DNA from 3 places in the Paenibacillus xinjiangensis genome. Region 1 is predicted to be linked to each of the others. Evidence: riboswitches for the same ligand, from Rfam matches in the RefSeq annotation. Region 1 holds a riboswitch; each other region holds the start of a gene.
The links. A riboswitch is a leader RNA that binds a small molecule or an ion and turns the genes downstream of it on or off. The one in region 1 is predicted to bind cyclic di-AMP.
Positions count from the first base shown of each region.

Region 1 (6,675 bases):
GCTCTAGCTTTTCTCCACGTCCTCTAGCAATGGCAGTCCCCCCTGTTACACAGAAAGGAACATCAGAGCCAAGCTCTGCACCAAGCGTGCACAGCTCCTCCTCTGGAATTTGAAGATCCCATAGGCGATTAAGCCCACGCAGCGCTGCTGCAGCATCACTGCTTCCTCCAGCAAGACCCGCTGCTACAGGAATTTTTTTATCCAGATGAATGTAGACTCCCTTGCGTACATCATAGCGATCTTTAATTAGCTTGGCCGCTTGAAAAGCCAAGTTTTTCTCATCTAGCGGTATATACCCAGCTTGACTTGAGATAATGATCGTGTCGCGCGGCAGCTCTTCCATCTCCAAGCGGTCTGCCAAATCAACCATCGTCATAATCATTTCAACTTCATGGAAACCGTCTTCACGCTTTCTCATGACGTCGAGCATCAAATTTATTTTAGCTGGAGCTTTTTCATAAATTTTCATCGCAAGCTCTCCCGTTCGTATCGTTAGCTTAAGCAACATTATAACAAACGGAAACAAGAAAAGCTAAGAAGACGAGGGCGTATTGCATACCCCGTATTCTTAGCTGAGGAATGAGAACTTTGAAATAGCCGCTTAAGGCTGGTCTGACTTGGCTGCAGCGGCCTGTTCAGCGAGCTGTATCGCTCGTTTCACCATGTTTCCTGCGTCACTTGATTTAATACCGCCCCACCCTTCCTTCTGCACTGTATCGTAGAATCCTAAGTCCTTCGCCAACTCGTACTTCAACTGCTCCGACATGATACTGCGTTTTCTCCGACTCATCTTCGTTCCTCCTTGAACCGTTAGAATGAAAGGTGCTTCGGCTTAGTATGTTCTTAGGCAGGCAATCTATTCCCTTCGTTATAAAAAAAAAAAAACGAGGATGGCATTGAGCCATCCGCGCCTAATATTGCCTTACGGCATCTATAAATCTAATGTTGAATATGGGTAATTCGCACTTGACCTTCATCATTGCATACGGTGACTTCTACTGACTCCGTCAGAATGTCCGCATAACTGTAAGAGACACGCTTAAAGGCATGTGATTCCTGATCCAGCTTGACAATGAAGACAGAAGGGTAGGTTTCTTCCAACGTGCCGGTACGTTCGATGGTCTTTCGCCGGCCACCGTTAGCTCGAAGACGAATTTTGGAACCAACATGAGCTTCCAAATTGCGTTTAATATCCAATAGCGCATTTTTTGCCATTGTCCACTACCACCTCTTTCCTTGTCCATTATAACCAAAAAGAGGTGGCTTGTCAAATAAGGCAAAATATTATATCAGCCAGGTTATTTAGTTGTCAACGGAGAAATCACCCATTTTTTCTAATTCGACGAATATTTCATGAAATTCTGGGCAAATTACAAAGTTGTTTTCACTGAAGTCTTCAAAGATGTGGATGCAGCGGTCACTTTGGGCTTCGGTAAACCCACGCGATAACGGCCCATTGTCTCTATACCGCCCACCCCATCAATGCCGCTAATCGTACCATGTATAACATCTGACAGATCTATAGTGTCCTTAATGGACGTATAGCTTGCTTTAATAGCAATGTAACAAGGGTCAAGGGCGTGAATCAATATGCGCCCCGGCGAACTGGCGAAGTTCGATCCGGTCTGCAGCAATGCCTCGAAGTGAGATTGGCATGCTCCGGATATGACAATCAGATTATCACGATTCTTCTCATACTGTCTGGCCACTTGCACGGCGTTCACGAAATTTTGTGAATTTTTGTAGCTGCTGAGGCTATACAGATCTTCTCCTGCGCGGTTCTTGAGAACACCATCATGTCCGGTAATAACAACGATATCTGGCTTCACCTGCGGCAGCAGCGTATAGAGCAGATCTGCCATCTGCGATTCATGCGCATGAACGCCATGTGCAGGAACTTGCATTGTCTGATATAACTGCATGCTTTTTCTCAAATAGTTCCCATCGCCATCCAAATGCAGCACTTTTCCAGGCACTTCGAAATAAGGCTGAGTCTGCTGCAGGGCATGCCGGATGACATCCTCTGTCTGAATAGCCTGCCGCTCTCTCTGCTCCCGCATCCGAGTTAAGGAATCATTCACTTTTATTCTCACTTGCTGTCTCGCCTTCGTCGAATCCGGGTCACGTACAACCGATAAATCAGGAATTGGCGCATCCGCAAGCAATCGGTAGTCCGTGCCTTTCAGTACGGCGTGATGGGTCTGAACAGCTTCAACTTGGAACAGCACGTCACCGCCATACGATTTGCGGACGACCAGGTCCCCTTGCTTCATGGGTGAATCACCTCTTCGTCTATCCTATGGGTGAAAAGGGCGGAATGTGCAATGGCAACTGATATTGCTTATTCAGCCTTTCCATGGAACGGGTATCTTCTTACGGCCGCTGTTGTTTTTCCTTTGCACGAACGTATCTTCTAAGGTGGCAAAGGAAAAACAAAGGCGGGCGCTTCGCTCCTCCAGAAGATACCCTTATCCTTGTTGGCACGCAATAAGCATCACGGTCGCTTCCCCATTCCGCTAAGGGGAATGGGGGAGCCTTGCTTGCCTTGGCACGCTGCGGCCCGTTTAACCTCTGCATCTACGCTTACTTTGGCGTGCTGCGGTCCAGTCAGAAGTGCATGGAGCGCTCAGGATGCTCCTGAACGCGGAAAAGCCGCTGACGAGACCTATGTGGTCGTCAGTGGCTGATAATGAGATAACGCGCTGTAATGGCGCTGCAGAGGGCTTGTACGCAATTTAACCGTTCCAGCCTACATTTAGGAAGGCTCGGCTTATACGGGCGAATTCCTCAAGGGAGAGTGTTTCTCCGCGTCGGATCGGGTCAACGTCACATGCCTTCAGGATTTGGGTAAGCTCCTCGCGGCGTTCTTTCCCGGAGAATACAGTCAGATTGTTAGCCAGCGTCTTACGGCGCTGTGCGAAGCTGGACTGCACGACGCGGAAGAAATGGTCCTCATCCGGTACGTCTACAGCAGGCTTCTCGCGAAGAGCCAGCTTAATAACCGCCGAGTCTACATTCGGCTGCGGAATGAATACCGTATGCGGCACAATACATACGAGCTCAGGCACACAGTAGTATTGAACAGCAACGCTTAGGCTGCCGTATTCCTTGCCTCCTGGCTTCGCCGCCATCCGCTCTGCTACTTCCTTCTGAATCATGACAACGATGTTCTCTAAGGGAAGCCGCTCCTCCAGCAGCTTCATCAAGATCGGAGTCGTCACATAATAAGGCAAGTTGGCCACGACGCTTACACCTGACACATCAGTGAAGCGCTCTTCGAATAACTGCTTCAGATCAATCTTCAGTACGTCACCATGAACGACCTCAACATTCGTCTCCGCTTCCAGTACGTCCTTAAGAATCGGAATAAGACGATTATCGATCTCGACAGCTGTTACTTTACCTGCGGCCGCCGCCAAATGCTGGGTAAGCGCTCCGATGCCTGGACCAATCTCCAGCGCACCTTTTGTTTCATCAAGCCCTGCAGCCTCAACAATTTTGTGAAGGATATTCTGATCAATGAGAAAGTTCTGACCGAGGCTTTTCTTGAAAGAGAAGCCGTACTTGGCAATAATCTCTTTGGTGCGTCTCGGCGTTGCCACCTCTGCTGCCTTCAACTGCTGTTCCTGTCCACTCACTAACCGATCACTCCTGTCCCTGCTCCATCTTGCGCAGCGCCTCTATAAATTCATTCCTTGTAATACGGAAGCTCGTACAACGCTTGAAAAATTGCTTGCCGTTGGCATAACCGATCCCTAGCTGCTTGCCCATAACGAGACGACGATTGGCCGCATCAGGGTGAACAATAAGTCCCGCTTCCATCAGGTCATCCCATGTAATCTCGCCTTCGCCCTCAGGCGTCTCCGTCCGAAGCTCAGACAATGCTTGTCTTATCGCATCCGGGCTGGCATTCTCAATACCAATATCACCCTTGTACGAAGCCTGCTCCTGTGGTAAAAAAGCATGCTTGCAGCCTGGTACGCGCTGTGCCACGATTTTACGAATACGCTCGCCCGCATGATCCGGATCCGTGAAGATGATCACGCCCCTGCGTTCTTGCGCCAGCTCAATGCGACGCAGCACATCCTCGCCAATCGCAGACCCATTCGTCTCAATGGTATCGGCTTCTACAGCCCGTTTCACTGCTGCTGTGTCATCTTTGCCTTCTACTACAATGATCTCCTTAATCAACAAGAACATCCCTTTCTGAACAAAAGAAAGTGCAACCTTCACTCCGGTGCACGCGTCTATATTTTACCGAGCCAATTACTCCTACAGATAGGCCCATGAACAGACAAAAAGAAGAGGCTGTGCCTCTTCTTATAATGGCATATTTAGCTGATAATTACGATAGCATTAAGCAGATAGTCTTTTTAGCTTGCAGACGGTTTGTTCGGCCCAAGTACATATACCGTATACCCTTTTTTCCTGCCGAACTTCGTTGCAATTTTGTTGCTGTCGAAGTAGACGTCAATCTTATTGCCTTTGATCGCGCTGCCTGTATCCTCCGCTCGGCGGAATCCAATACCTTCGATATAGACCCACCAGCCGATAGGAATAACCTTCGGATCAACAGCTATCGTGCGCCCCTCCTGCACTTTAGCACCGGATGCGGTAATACCGTACTGAGGATGGTCTTCATCCTTGCCGGTAGATTGCACACCAGCTGTATAGGCAGTTAGAGTAACGTTCTTAATCACTTTTTTGGCTTTGAACGTAACGCCGCTTTTCGTGTAGGTTGCTACACTCGGACTACTGCTTGAGAGTACCTGCACGAGCTGTTCAGGCTTCTTCGTTCCGACGGCAACCACTTGATTAACAGCCTTTGTCTCCACAACCTTATTTACAATTTTCTCAGAGACGAGTACACCGTTCTCGTACCGCTCCTCGATTTGCTCAACAACGAGACCTTCCTTACCGGTCTGCACCAGCTTCTCCTTACCCTCTTCCAGGGTAGGATCTTGCTGCTTCACGATAGAGAACGGCGTCGTACGCTCATTCTCAGACACCTTCTTGTCAACGCGAGTGACGGTTACCTTCAAGTCCTCAGCGACTAGTGTGCTAAGCGATGGCGATACCTTATCTTGATCACGTACAGGAATATTTAATTCCTCAATCGCCGCTTGCACGGTCTTCTCCGTCGTGTACACCGTTGATGTCTTGCCATCAGCTGTTACGATAACCGGAACCGCGAAGTTAATCTCCACTCGGTCTCCGTCCTTGATGGATGCATTCAGAGGTGCGGAAACCTCGTCATGTGGTCCAACCGTAATAGCTTGTTCATCCAGTAGGCGTTGCAGGACCCATTGTTTTGTTTTCACAACAGTTTCTTGTCCATTCACTACTACGGATACGCTCTTCTCAGACGATCCGTACAACAACACCAAAAACATGAAAGTCATAGCGATTGAGATAATTGCACTCAGAAAAATCAAACGCAAGTTTTCACGCTTCCATCGCAATGCGAAAGACATGCTGGATGATCGTTTCCCATGGGTCTCCTTAGCTTGGATAATGCCCACTTCATCGGTCCTCCTTCATAGCCCCGCCGCCTAGTGTGACGCATGATTACAACTGACGCGACTATAGTATATTGGCGTGCATAACACGCTCCAGTATTTTCTTACCTCGCAACCTCCTAGATTTACCCTATGTCGACCGTTTCTGCATTATTCGAAAATAAAAAGAAGCCGTCGACAGAGGATCTGTATCGTGGCTTCCCGGATGGTCTAATAGACTTCAGGAATGATGAATGCACGAGGTTGATCGCTCTCTATAACACGCTTGCGAGGTTAGCTGTCGGGTTCGGGTAAGAGAGATACCCTATCCACGGACTCAATGCTCATGGCAATGGCCGCGTAATTCACCCCTATGAAGAATTCAAAACACCCTCCGCGATGCCTTAGGCTTGTCACGAATTAAGTGCCTGGTTCCCCCGCTCTCAGTAATTGAGATTAAGCGTAAACTGGAAATCCAATACAAAAATTTAAAGCTCTGAAATGAATCATACCTTCCACCGCGGTCAGTTGTAAAGATGAGATAAAAGACGATTTTAGCGAAATTATAGGATTAACATGCAAAAAAAAGCCAATTTCAGCGACAAAGTTTAGTTTTATCGCTGTAAAGGTCTTTATTTCTCTCGTTTTGAGCTGTTATTAAACAATACCAAAACATTTTTTACCGTTTTCGCTAGTAATTTTAGCTATTTCATCCTTAGATTTTCCTGTTATTTCAGCTGCGGCCTCTGCCACAAGGGATACATAGGAGGTCTCATTTCTCTTCCCTCTAAATGGATGAGGTGTAAGATATGGGGAATCCGTCTCGATTAATAAACGGTCCAGAGGAACCTTCGCAAGCACCTCTTTTGGCACCTTCGCATTCTTAAAAGTTACGGGTCCTCCGAACGAAATATAGAAGTTCATATCGAGGCATTGTTTCGCTGTTTCCCAGCTGCCGGAATAGCAATGCATAACCCCTCCGACCTCTGCCGCATTTTCCTCTTTCAACAGCCTCAGGATATCTTCATGAGCCTCGCGATTATGAATCACAATCGGCATCTTTAATCGTTTGGCCAGCCTGATCTGCTCCCTGAATACACGCTGTTGAACCTCTTTCGGTGACGTATCCCAGTGATAATCGAGCCCAATCTCTCCAATAGCAACCACTTTCTCATGC
Region 1 is NZ_JCAALS010000031.1:10,479-17,153, reverse strand. It holds gene ispE (4-(cytidine 5'-diphospho)-2-C-methyl-D-erythritol kinase) at 1-469, opposite strand, end outside; gene AC6ESP_RS24555 (small, acid-soluble spore protein, alpha/beta type) at 602-790, opposite strand; gene veg (biofilm formation stimulator Veg) at 940-1,215, opposite strand; gene yabG (sporulation peptidase YabG) at 1,371-2,273, opposite strand; gene AC6ESP_RS24540 (hypothetical protein) at 2,478-2,687, shown strand; gene rsmA (16S rRNA (adenine(1518)-N(6)/adenine(1519)-N(6))-dimethyltransferase RsmA) at 2,736-3,638, opposite strand; gene rnmV (ribonuclease M5) at 3,646-4,191, opposite strand; gene AC6ESP_RS24525 (resuscitation-promoting factor) at 4,374-5,522, opposite strand; cyclic di-AMP (ydaO/yuaA leader) riboswitch at 5,767-5,971, opposite strand; gene AC6ESP_RS24520 (TatD family hydrolase) at 6,156-6,675, opposite strand, start outside.

Region 2 (6,675 bases), on a different contig from region 1:
ACCACGGCAATTCCGAATTTTACAGCGACTTCGGTATTTACTCTGCTCGCATCCAAGTACCTGACACTTATACCGTAGCTGCTACTGGCTTCCAGACCAAAGCAGCAGAGAGTAATGGCAGCACCATTACTTATCAATTCTATGCGGATGATGTACATGATTTCGCTTGGGCAGCATCACCTGATTTCGTCTATGTGGAGGACACGCTCTCTGGGACTAATATTCCTGGCGTTCGCATCAAGCTCTACATCGATCCTTTACATGCGGAGCTGAAAGACCGCTATATGCATGCGGCGAAGTCCGCTCTCTCGAAGTATGCTCAGTGGTACGGAGAGTATCCCTATTCTACGCTGTCCGTCGTCGTTCCTCCGAAAGGCGCGAATGGCGCAGGGGGAATGGAATATCCGACTCTCGTGACCGCATTCGCCGCTGAGACCGCAAATCCTGGCTACAGCCTGGAGAGAACCGTTGTCCATGAGGTCGGTCATCAATATTGGTATGGCATGGTTGCCTCCAATGAATTCGAGGAAGCTTGGCTGGATGAAGGATTCACCTCCTATGCGGAGGACAAGGTGATGGAGAACGTCTATGGACTTACACCCAATCTCCCTCTGGAAGCCAGCTACATAACATCTCCCGCTCCGCTGAAGCAGCCTTCTTGGGCTTACAAGAGCCATGATATTTATGCGGAAAATGTGTACATGCGGGCCAAGCTTGTCTTGATTGGCATCGAGAATCAGGTCGGTACCAAGATGATGCAGAAGATTATGCGCACTTATTTTCAGAAGTACAAATTCAAGCATCCGACGAGCAGCGACTTCCAGAGGGTAGTCGAGCAGGTGACGAAGCAGAAGTGGCATGATTATTTCACCCAATATGTCTATGGCAGCCAAATGGCAGACTTCTCTGTGGAGTCCATCAACGTGAACAAGGTGGAGCAGGATGGCAAGAGCATGTACGAATCAGTCGTTCTCATCAAAAAGAACGGCGGCAGCAACGGCACTATCCCACTCGTTATGCAGTTCAAGGACGGAACTCAGCTGCCGAAGACTTGGGAAGCCGATGAGTCGCACATCCAGTTCAAGATTGTTCATGATGCCCCGCTCGCTTCGGTAACGATTGATCCGGGCAATACGAATGTGCTCGACAACAAGCATATTAATAACTACATGAAGGCTGACCTTCCAGAGAGCACGCGTACACGTTGGAGCCTCAGTACGGCCAAAATAATCGAAGGGCTGCTCGGTATGTTAGGGTGGTAAGGAGGCAATGACCATGAAGCATTATATGAAGCAAGGCTGGCATCTTGCAGTCAAGCATTTCTATATCGTGATTCTCTTCTTCTTGTACCAGCTGCTCTGGGGATTCTTCTTATATCGATTCATTGATTCTATCGTTACGCCGCTGCTCAGACGTTTCCCTGAATCCCCTTCAGCTGTCAGGCTCTTCTTCAACGAAGCGCAATTCCAATTGTTGAAGACGGATCTTATTACCCCGTATATCTGGCTGCTGGGGGGGCTGCTCGTTACGCGAATATTGCTCACGCCACTGTTCGATGCCGGCCTATACTATTCCCTTCATCACTCTACTGATGCGGGAGGAACGCAGTTCATCCAAGGCATACGCAAGAAATTCAGGCCGATCGCACTCTTATATTGGTTGAAAACCTTGCTCGTACTCGCCCCTGCCTGGTGGCTCCTGCCCAAAGCCCTGCAGTCGCTGCTGCAGAGCAGCTCCATCACGGAGCTTATACTGGGGCTGCTGCCCGCCGCTGGCGGTTGGCTCTTATGGGGCGTGGTGCTCCACCTGCTGCTCCTCGCTATGCAGCTTGGCACCATCACAGGAGAAGGCATCCTCCCTAAGCTATGGACTGCTATGCGGCATATCCTTCCTTTTGCAGCCATCTCATTGCTCATGTGGGCTATTGGCGCCGGAATCAGTCTATTCGTCACCAGTATCTCGCTAGTATGGGCCGGCCTGCTCGCACTCATCCTTCACCAAGGCTATAACTTGATCCGCAGTATGATGAAGGTATGGACGGTAGCTGCGCAATACGAGTGCCTGCAATCTAAGCAGACCTAATGCCGAATGACGACTAACAAGCCTTGTAGAGGATCCTCTGCAAGGCTGTTTTTTGTCTCTAAACCTGTCACTTTTACACATTATTCTCTCTAAGGAGCGTGAGAGCCGTTCATTCTCGCGAGAATAATCTGCATATTCTACAAATACCTCACATAATAAATGTAAATAGTATCCGTTTCATTAGTCTAAATGACCTATAATTTTCAAATGTTTATACAAAAAATCATAATAAACGTTCCTTTCAGCCAAAAGGTTACATGAGAATTATTAGAATTTGCCAGTTTGGGGAGGAGTTCAAGAAAAAAAACAGAATAGTTATCGAGTACATAACAAAGCTTGCCTAATTCCTTGTACTGGAAACGGGGGAACCACTCTGGGTGAATTGATTTCGACGTCCGAGCCAAGCTCTAATCGGCGCCTGAGAAATCATAGGGATCCTTCAACCGAACCCCACAGCTAACCTCGTAGGCATTGGAAGGAGTTTCACCATTTTGAAAAAGGTTACAGCAATACTATTCGGACTTGTGTTAATGCTAGCTTTTCAAGCAGGCAGCGTTTTTGCAGGCTCCAAAATGGACGGAATCATCGATAATGTAATCGGCACTCCGTACCAAAGCGGTGGCACAACAACGAGAGGCTTCGATTGCTCAGGTTTCACAACCTATGTGTTTGACAAAATGGGCATTGATCTTCCACGTACTTCTGCATCGCAATCCAAAACCGGTGAAGCAGTCGCTAAAGGCGATCTGGTAGCTGGCGATCTTGTGTTCTTCAACACAAGTGGCAAAGGCGTTTCCCATGTCGGCATCTATGTAGGCGACGGTAAGTTTGCACACGCTTCTTCCAGCAAGGGTGTTATTATCAGCAAGCTTAGCGATTCCTATTACGAAACTCGGTACATGAACGCTCGTCGCGTCATGGACCAATCCACATTTGACAAATATGCTGACGAAAAATAAAGCCAGCACCTCACTTCCTCACCGAAGCGAGGAATGACTTTTTCAGCAAAGCCGCAGTTGTTTGTCTCTGTTATGACAAACCACATGCGGCTTTGCTGTTTTCTCACGTCTAAGGGGGAGCGCCTGCCATGTACTTATTTATTCACCGCAAAGATCTACGTTCAAACCATATGCGCGCATTTGATTATATAAAAAAACAGAAAGATGTCGGTATTCATCTTCTGATTATCGATCCGCAGTTAGCCGGAGGCGGTCGATTGCACACCCATAGCGGGCGGAATTTCATCCGCCAGGCTGCTGCGCTGCTGCATGAATATGCAGTGGCGGGCAAAGAGCTTCACGTGCTCTACGGCGATCCAGCCGAAATTACGGAAGCTCTGCTGCAATGCCATCCGATTGATGAGGTTATTGTTCAAGCGGACTACACGCCCTACGCTCGACAGCGCGATGAGCATGTGCAGCAGAGGGTAAGAGCTGCAGGCAGACGTTGGACGCCCCTTGCAGATGCGGCACTGGCAGATCTTGAAGGTTTCCAAGCGTTCACCAGACGTACGGAGCCTTATAAGGTATTCACTCCTTTCTATAGAATGTGGAGTACCTATATGCTGCAATATTACTCTCCATCTGAAGAGACGACTATTGAGCATTTAACAACTATACAAGAGCTGAGCTGCGAATTATCCGTACGGTATAAATTGCCGGAGGAAGCGGCGGCGGCTCTCGGCGGTACTACTATTATGGATTGTACTGCGGTGAAGGCCGCAGGCACGCTTGATCGCTTCGTGCGAGAACGGATGGCCTCTTATTCCGAGCAACGGGATCTATACGCAGAGGATTTATCCAGCGGGCTGTCCCGATTCATTAATACAGGAGCGGTCTCCGCTCGCCAAGCTTACGAAACAGCTCAAGGGCTGCCAGGATCTGAATCTTGGATACGACAGCTGGCATGGCGGGACTTCTATATCTACCAAGCGATGTTCCATGAGCAGTTCTTCCGTTATGAAGCAGACTTAGATTTGACTTCACTTACGAATGAGCATTTTGAAGCATGGTCTCGCGGTGCAACGGGGATCCCGATTATTGATGCGGCCATGACGCAACTGAATCGGACAGGAGAGATGCCTAACCGGCTGCGGATGGTAACAGCTATGTTCCTGACGAAAAACCTGCTAAGCCGGTTCACGCTCGGAGAGAATTACTTCCGGCTCAACCTGAGTGACTATGACAATACCCTGAACCGCGGTGGATGGCTGTGGAGCTCCTCTCTCGGCTACGATGCATCGCCGTATTTCCGTGTAATGAACCCCGTCACCCAATCACAGACGCATGATCTGAGCGGCTCCTATATTCGCCGCTGGCTTCCGCATCTTGCTCACTTGTCCGATAAAGCGATTCACCAGCCGCAGCCAGGGGCAATCGTCGACTTAAAGGCGTCGCGGGCAAGGGCTATTGAGGTGTATAAGGGGATTCTTAGCTGAGCAAATGCGACTCAACTTCTTCAACATACAAGCTCGCTGCAGCAGTTCAGCTGTCAGCGAGCTTTTGTATTGTTATTGAAGGTTATTGATTTCTCACTTTATCCTGTACCTCCAAGTCTGATCGTTTTGCCACTGTCGGCTGCCGTCGAGCCCAGAGGCCCTATTCGAGACGTGACCGTTTTTTTAGGAGCGATTTTCCGAAAACGAATTGAAACGGCTTCTTCTTGAGCCAGAACGGTCTGACGCTCTGAAGAATAGTTTTTTATTGGCAATAAATCCATTGACAAAGTTAATAGTAAATATTACTATTAGTAATCGTAACAATTACTATTTGTAGGCCGGAATATTGTTATAATCTCATTTCCAATCAAACACAAAGGGGTATATCATTCATGCGGCAAAAGAAAGCAACGATTCACCTGGCACTTATCCTGATGATGATTATACTGGCAGCCTGCGGCAGCAACGCGGGCAATGTCAATAACGCTGCGGAGGAGCCTTCCGCGTCGCCATCGCCTGAGACGGAGGCTAAGCCGACCTTCGAGCCGGTGACGGCTACCGATGTGACGGGCGCTTCCATTACGGTTGACAAGCCCGTCGAGAAGATTGCGTGCGTCGTCTCCCTCTGCGTAGATGTGCTGGCGGAGCTTGGCATGAAGCCGGCGGCCATAGCGGAGAGCGGCGTTCGCGAGATTGCGAGCTCGCCGGAGTTTTACGGCAGTGAAGGGGATACATTCCCTTCGATCGGCGGCAGCTTCTTCGAGCCGAGTCTGGAGGATCTCGTTACCGCAGCGCCGGACCTGGTTATCGGTCTGTCGGGCGTTCACGACTCGCTCCGTGAAGGCTTGAACGGGGTTGCACCGCTATTTCTGGGAAATCCAAAGCATTACGATGATTCGATCGCGTTCCTCGAGACGATTGGCGAGCTAACGGGCAGAACGGAGGAAGCTGCTGCAGCCAAGGAGCGGTTCCTCGATAAGCTGGAGACGGCCAGCGAGCAAGCTCCCAAGGATAAAAAAGCTTTAATTATTTTCGGCTCCGACGTCAATTTCTCGGTTATTACCGACAGCGGCCTAGGCGGAACGGTGATGAAGGAGATTTCCAATTATCCTTGGAAGGTCGAGAATTCGGAGGACGATCCTTACGGCGAAGGCAGCGTTCCGTATTCCTTGGAGAAACTGCTCGTCGAGGATCCCGACATCATCTTTGTCGAGAGCTATTCGTATAGTCCGGGAACGAAGTCGGTTTCGGAGCAGCTAGCCGAATCGCCGCTTTGGAGCAACTTTAAGGCGGTTCAGAACGAACAGGTGCATGAGGTGCGGTCGCCAATCTGGGGAGACGGCCGGGGGACGCGCTCGCTGTCGATTCTGATGGACGAGGCGCTGGCCATCATGTATCCGGATCTTTACTAGGGATTGGTAATTCGCATGCTGAATCGAATGAAGACGTTGAAGACCGGAAGAACTCTTATTCTTCCGGTTTTTGTTTTAGCGGTCGTACTCGTTGTCTCCTTTGCGGCTTGTTTGAAATACGGAACGCCCGTACTGGGCTGGAGCGCGATATCGTCCGCTCTGTTCGCGCCGGGCGGAGACGAGCTTGAGCAAATACTGGTACGCGAGATTCGGCTGCCGCGCTATATACTCGGCTTGATGGTCGGCGCTCTTCTGGGCGCCTCCGGTACGCTGATGCAGGGTGCGCTGAACAATCGCCTGGCAGGACCCGAGCTGCTCGGCATTACGGCAGGCGCTTCGTTGACCATAGCGGCCGTAACAGTGCTGCGGCTGCCGGTGCCGTTCCAGCTGCAGCCGCTGCTTGCGCTCGTTGGCGGTCTGGCCGGCGGGGCAATTGTCGTCCTTGCGGCCAGGGGGAGCAGGGGGGCTGTGGGCATGCTGCTCGTCGGTATGTCCGTGTCCGCCATGCTGAATGGACTTCTGGTCGTGCTCATCGCACTCGGGACAAGCAACGACGTCAACCTGCTGTATACGTATTTGTTGGGATCGTTAGCCAATCGCAGCTGGGAGCATGTCGATCGCCTTGTTCCTTGGCTCGTCATTATGCTTCCTGCCGCGATGCTGCTGGCGCGTTCCGTCAATCTGCTGCAGCTAGGTGACGATGCGGCAGCCGGACTCGGCATGAAGGTAGGGCGAACCAGGCTG
Region 2 is NZ_JCAALS010000025.1:56,837-63,511, reverse strand. It holds gene AC6ESP_RS22285 (M1 family metallopeptidase) at 1-1,262, shown strand, start outside; gene AC6ESP_RS22280 (hypothetical protein) at 1,276-2,082, shown strand; cyclic di-AMP (ydaO/yuaA leader) riboswitch at 2,410-2,568, shown strand; gene AC6ESP_RS22275 (C40 family peptidase) at 2,571-3,041, shown strand; gene AC6ESP_RS22270 (cryptochrome/photolyase family protein) at 3,170-4,519, shown strand; gene AC6ESP_RS22265 (ABC transporter substrate-binding protein) at 4,912-5,931, shown strand; gene AC6ESP_RS22260 (FecCD family ABC transporter permease) at 5,947-6,675, shown strand, end outside.
Region 2: linked by a shared signal. The riboswitch ahead of AC6ESP_RS22275 (C40 family peptidase) and the one ahead of AC6ESP_RS24525 (resuscitation-promoting factor) in region 1 are both predicted to bind cyclic di-AMP.

Region 3 (6,675 bases), on a different contig from region 1:
CCAGACTGTGGATGCTCAATTTCTTTTTGAAAACCATTTTACATTTTAACCCTGTAAAAATATGCCGTCAACAGGAGTTGACACGAATTAGTCACACTTCACATCCTACTCCTTTTCAGCTTATAATGGAATTGCATATTTATCATAATTTATTATAACAATTACGCATAAGAAGGGTAACGATTCATTATGCTAGAAGAATTGCATATGTTTGCCACTATTGTGGAGTATTCCAGCATGAATAAAGCTGCTAGCGTGCTTAATTTATCTCAGCCTGCACTGTCCCGTAAAATTGCCAAGCTCGAGGAAGATATCGGCGTTCAGCTGTTCCGGAGAATCGGCAAAAGACTAGAATTGACTCGGATCGGCCAATTAACGTATGAATATGCGCTTGAGCTGCGGCAGCTTCATCGCAAGTATCTGGAAACGGTATCAGAGTATACTTCTACAGGCAGAACTTCTATTACAATAGGAGCGAGCTTAACAACCCTGCAGACGACTCTGCCTGACTTCATTCAGTCACTCAATGCCAGCCATCCCGAGTTCGATATTAAGGCAGTCACTGGAAAAACCCATGAGATCGTAACGCTTGTTCGGGAGAATAAAGCAGATATCGCTATCGTAGCTTCCCGCATCGAGGATGCTCAGCTGCACTGCGTTCCGCTGTTCGAGGATCATCTGCTGCTCGTTCTGCCCAAGAGCGTTGTCGTAACAAGCCAAGAAGCGACGTTCGAGATCAAGGATCTGAACGGTTTCCCGATGATTCTCTTCTCCAAGGGAACCTGGTATCGGGTATTAACCGATGAGCTGTTCGCCAAATACAATCTACAGCCTGATGTCAGAATGGAGATCGACTCCTTCGAGGCTATACTGCGTCTGCTCCATACTTGCCGCGCCGCTACGCTGCTTCCACAATCCTACATGCGCCAGCAGCTGCTTGAGGATAATGAGCTGACCGTCGTTCCGATCCGGGAGCTGGAGGATACGAAACGCACAACCTGTCTCATCCATGCCGATCCTGCCAATCTGAATCCTGTCGTGAGGCAATGGATCGAGGAGCTGGCGCGCAAATAGCATTAATATATGTATCAGCACAAAAAGACAGCAGCCTCTGCCCTTGCAGCGCTACTGTCTTAGCTTCACCTGATTATTGCTTCTTCAAACTGTTCTATCTGTTCATTCGTACCTATGACGACCATGACATCTCGTTCGGTAAGCACATCTGTCGCGGTAGGAGCAATAATGATGCCTTGGGACTTATTAATGGCAACGATGCTGCAGCCGAATCGCGCACGCGGATTAAATTCATGCAGGGACTTGCCATTCAATGATCTAGGTACAACAAGCTCGGCAATGGTATAGTCTTTGGACAGCTCGATATAATCAAGCAGATTAGGCGATACGAGCTGATGCGCTACACGAATTCCCATATCACGCTCAGGGTAGACAACGCGATCGACACCGATTTTCTCCAGTACGCGCCCGTGAAGCTCAGTCATCGCTTTGGCGACAACCTTTTTCACACCCAAATCCTTCAATAATATTGTGGTTAGAATACTAGCCTGAATATTGTCACCAATCGCGACAACACCGCAATCGAAGTTGCGGGCACCCAGCGAGCGGAGCGCATCCTCATCTGTACAGTCCGCAGATACGCAATACGTTAATATATCGCTCATCTCCTGAACTGCTTCCTCATCCTTATCTATACCAAGCACCTCGTGGCCAAGCTCTACTAATTCTCTCCCCAGGCTTGAGCCGAATCTCCCTAATCCCACGACGACAAATTGTTTACTTTTCATTAAATCGTTCCATTCCCCTATCCAATTGTGATTTTACCTTCGGGATACCGGTACAGCTCTTTCTCTGTTTTCGGTCCAAGCGCATAAGCAAGTGTCAATGGACCAAGCCTGCCGGCAAACATCGTTAAGATGATGATCATTTTCCCTATGTCCGTGAGCTCTGGTGTTAGTCCAAGCGATAATCCGACTGTGGCAAAAGCAGAGGTCGTCTCGAACAATATTTTGATAAATTGCTGATCCTCTGTCGTCGCGAGCACCATCGTAACGAAGATGACGAGTGCAAGTGACAGCATCGTGATCGACAAAGCCTTCAGAATACGTTCCTTCGCCAGTCTGAATCGGAAGAAGACGATATCTTCTCTGCCTCGAACCATGGCGATAACTGCACCGATCAGCGTCGTGAACGTCGTCGTCTTAATTCCTCCCCCGGTTGAACCAGGTGATGCGCCGATGAACATGAGGATAATGGTGAAGAATACTGTAGCTTGGCGAAGCGCTGTGTAATCAAGCGTATTGGCTCCAGCCGTTCTCGGAGTGACAGACTGGAATATGGAAGCTATAATCTTGCCATCCCAGCTCAGCGCTCCTAACGTCTTGCTGTTAGAGAACTCGAATATGAAAATGACGATTGCACCTACGGCAATAAGTGCTCCTGTCATGGACAGAACGACTTTACTATGCAGCGACAGTTTTCTCTTGCTGCGATACTCGAGTAAATCGGACAGAACGATGAAGCCTAGTCCACCCAAAATAATAAGCAGTATACCGGTTAAATTGACAATTGGATCATCTACATACAGCGTTAGGCTGCGATAATCACCAAAGATGTCGAAGCCTGCATTGTTGAATAGCGAGATCGAATGGAAAATTCCGAAATAAATCGCTTTGCCTAGCGGCATATCTACTGCGAAGCGAGAAGCGAACAGCAGCGCGCCGATCAGTTCTATAGATAAAGAATAAAAGATAACCTTACGGATTAATCTAACGATACCTTCCATGCTGGACTGATTCATCGCTTCTTGGAGGATAAGACGCTCCTTGAGCGAGATTTTTTTGCGCAGCACGAGAGCGAACAGCGTGCCCATCGTCATGAAGCCGACACCGCCGACTTGAATTAAAGCCATAATGATCATTTGCCCTGCTTTTGAGAAATAAGTGCCTGTATCCACCACAACAAGCCCAGTTACACAAGTTGCTGAAGTAGCTGTGAACAAAGCATCTACGAAGCGGAGCCGCGATCCATCGGCTGATGCGAATGGCATCGACAGCAGCGTGGCACCGAGCAGAATAATGACCGCGAAGCCCAGTACGAGAATACGCGGGGGAGACCATTTTAGAACATTTAAGTGTTTCATCAATATAAGTCCCTGCTCTCCTCTAATAACTGGTGTCAATCGAATTTTGGGCATAGAAAAAAGCACTGGAAACCCAATGCCTTATGCGATGAGTCCTGTTCCACAAAGCCTACGAGGTTAGCTGACGGATTCGGGCCTGGACAGGCAGCCCTATTCAAGAAGCTTACGGATCACATCCCGTGCTCTTCCTGAAATTCACCCCACTGCTGGCATTTCTGTCAGCATTATGGTTCCCCCGTTTTCATACGGAAATTCGGCTTTTTTATTCAATTAACAATGACGATTATGATTATAAGCTAAATCATCTGGAATACAAAACGAGTATACCGCATAAATAAGCCTATATTGGCTCAAAAATGGTCAACCTTATGCAACAGTGCGCCCAACGCTTCTCGCACATCGTTATTTCTCGTTTTTATGAAAACAATCGTTGGTTTTCATAATACTGGATGTTGTAAATCAGACGCTTGGATTGGATAATACAGGGTTTTGTATGGTATGGTTACATGGCAGCGTAAGAAATCTACAATTCAAAATTGAGGTGAAATATGGTCGATTCAATTGCCCGCCACGACTGGAAACGCTTCCTATGGGCCGCAATAGCAGGTGCGCTTATTTTTGTATTCACACAGGTCGGTCCGATCTTCCAGCAGTCCGCTTCGATTGACAGTACAATGAAAGTCATCGATAAAAGCGCAGCCGAAGGACAAGCCCTCCAGTTCACGAAGCAGCAGCTTGGAATGGATACGAAATCTGCCTACACTGTCTATCAGACCGACAGCTTAGCAACAGGCTATCTGTCCAAAGAGAAATTGCTCGAATCCTATGAGAAGCAATACGGCAAGCAATTCCCTAACGATACGTATCAGGTTCAAGTCGATGCTGTAGACGGCAGTACCGCTTTCGTCTATGTACATATGACTAATGGGAATGTGGTAGCGTGGCATCTTATGAACAGCAATGATGAGCCGGTTCAGGAGGAGCAGCTCTTTCAGGCCGCAGAACAGCTGGCTGTCACCAAAGGCTTCCGAATCAGCGAGCTGAAGGAGCGTTGGGTGAACGATGATGGAGAGCTCGTTATTCATCCCACTGGCTATACCCTTGCGGACGCCGCACTCGAGCTTACGATAAGTGCAGAGCTAGTCGACGGCAAACCTGTTGTTACACAATACAAGCCTGAATTCAAGGCACCAGCTGCCTATGAAACAGAGGTCGCCAGTCAGAAGCAAACAGCCAATGTGTTATCTCTCGTCAGTCTGCTGTATATGTGCTTGATCTCACTCGTGCTTGCTATTATTTATGCGATCTTGTACCGCGGACATACGACATTCAAACGAGGTATTTTTATCAGCCTTATTTTCATCATTTTTTATATCTACAATAATATGAGTATCATGGATGGCATTCGTGCCCAGCAGGGCGAGCAAATAATGGATGAAACGACGCTGACCATTACGATGATTGTCACCGTTATCCTACTCATTCCTGTTGGCATTACGGTATACTTCACGCTTGTTGCCGGGGATGGCATGTGGAGATCGTGGAAGCGGCCATTATGGCCCGGGTTCAGGGAATCTAACTACGGTGACCATGTATGGCGCAGTGTAGGCTTATCCTATCTGCTAGCCATCATTATGCTCGGCCTGCAGTCCATCATCTTCATCGCGCTGGAGTTCTTTATCGGCTCGTGGAGCACTAGTGATGCGACGCAATCACCGTACAATATGAAGTCGCTATGGCTGCTCCCTATGCTTGCCTGGTGCGCTGCCATATCCGAGGAAGCGATCTACCGGCTGTTCGGCATCGCGCTGTTCAAGCGATGGTTCAAGAATACCTTCATCGCTTCCTTAATACCGACGATCTTCTGGGCTCTTGGCCATGTTGGCTATCCCATCTTTCCTTACTACACAAGACTTATCGAGCTTGTTATTCTGGGGCTTATATTCTGTTATATTTTCCTTCGCTTCGGATTCATTACGGCACTGTTCACGCATGCCATTCTTGACAGCTTATTAATGGGCTTGTCGCTCATATCCGTAGGCGGCGCACTCCATATTACAGCGGCAATCTTCTACGCTGTGCTGCCTGTTATTATTGCGTGGGTCATGAAGAAATGGCATGATTACAAAAGGAAAAAGCCGTCATCAGCTATGACGACGGCTCCTCCCGCAGCGCCGCAATAATCTGTGCAGCGAGCTTATCTCCTATTGAAAGAGGCCGGAAATCTTCCACTGAGGCCTCTTTTATTTTTTTGATCGAGCCAAAATGCTTAAGCAGCAGCTTACGCCGCTTCTCGCCAATTCCCGGAATCGCATCCAGCTGAGAAGCAATCATCGATTTGCCCCGCTGCTCGCGGTGGAAGGTGATGGCGAAGCGGTGAACCTCGTCTTGAATGCGCTGGAGCAGATAAAACTCCTGACTGTCTCTAGGAAGCGGCACAACCTCAGGCGGGTCACCCGTCATAAGCTGAGCAGTCTTATGCTTGGCATCCTTCACAAGCCCACATACCGGGATAAACAAGCCCAGTTCATTATGCAGAACGTCGATCGCCGCAGATATCTGCCCTTTGCCGCCATCGACTACAATGACATCTGGTGCAGCGAGCTGATCCTTCAGCACCCGCTCATAGCGTCTGCGTACAACCTCACGCATCGTTTCATAATCATCTGGACCCTGTACCGTCTTAATCTTATATTTGCGATATTCCTTGCGATCCGGCTTCCCGTCGGTAAATACGACCATCGCCGATACTGGATTCGTGCCTTGTATATTAGAGTTATCGAACGCCTCAATCCGGCGCACCTCTGGCAGGCCCAGCCACTGCGCCAATGCTTCGGATGCCTTCACGCTGCGCTCCTCATCTCGCTCGATAAGCCGGAACTTATCGGCCAGCATAATTCTGGCGTTGTCCGTTGCCATCGTTACGACTTCACTCTTGCGTCCCCGCTGCGGCATTAACACCTTGACCTTGAGCCAGCTGTACAAGGAAGATATAACCTCATCAGCGCGCGATGCGGCTGGCTCGGATGAGGCTTCATCCAATAGCTGCGGCTCAGCTTCTACTGTCTCCTCTTGCTCTGGTGGCAGCGGCAGCAGAATTTGCTTCGGCAATGCAGGGTTGTCACTATAATATTGGGTAACGAATGTCATGAAATCATCGTATTCCTCACCGTAATAGGGAAAGGTAGTACCTCTGCGCTCGATGAGCTTGCCTTGGCGCATATATAAGATCTGAACACACATCCAGCCCTTCTCCACGGCATAGCCGAATATATCCCTGTCGAGCGCATCAGACATCGTTATTTTTTGTTTCTCCATCACAGCATCGATAGCGATGAGCTGATCACGGTATTCTTTGGCCCGCTCGAATTCCATATCCTCCGCGGCTGCTTCCATTTTACGTTGAAGCTCGACCTTCACGACATCATGTCCGCCGTTCAGAAACTTCGTAATTTCCTGTACCATGACATCGTAAGTGCCCGGCTCCACCTCATATACACAAGGAGCGATACATTGGC
Region 3 is NZ_JCAALS010000002.1:328,338-335,012, reverse strand. It holds gene AC6ESP_RS03625 (LysR family transcriptional regulator) at 190-1,074, shown strand; gene AC6ESP_RS03620 (potassium channel family protein) at 1,140-1,802, opposite strand; gene AC6ESP_RS03615 (TrkH family potassium uptake protein) at 1,820-3,157, opposite strand; cyclic di-AMP (ydaO/yuaA leader) riboswitch at 3,249-3,426, opposite strand; gene AC6ESP_RS03610 (CPBP family intramembrane glutamic endopeptidase) at 3,706-5,340, shown strand; gene uvrC (excinuclease ABC subunit UvrC) at 5,306-6,675, opposite strand, start outside.
Region 3: linked by a shared signal. The riboswitch ahead of AC6ESP_RS03615 (TrkH family potassium uptake protein) and the one ahead of AC6ESP_RS24525 (resuscitation-promoting factor) in region 1 are both predicted to bind cyclic di-AMP.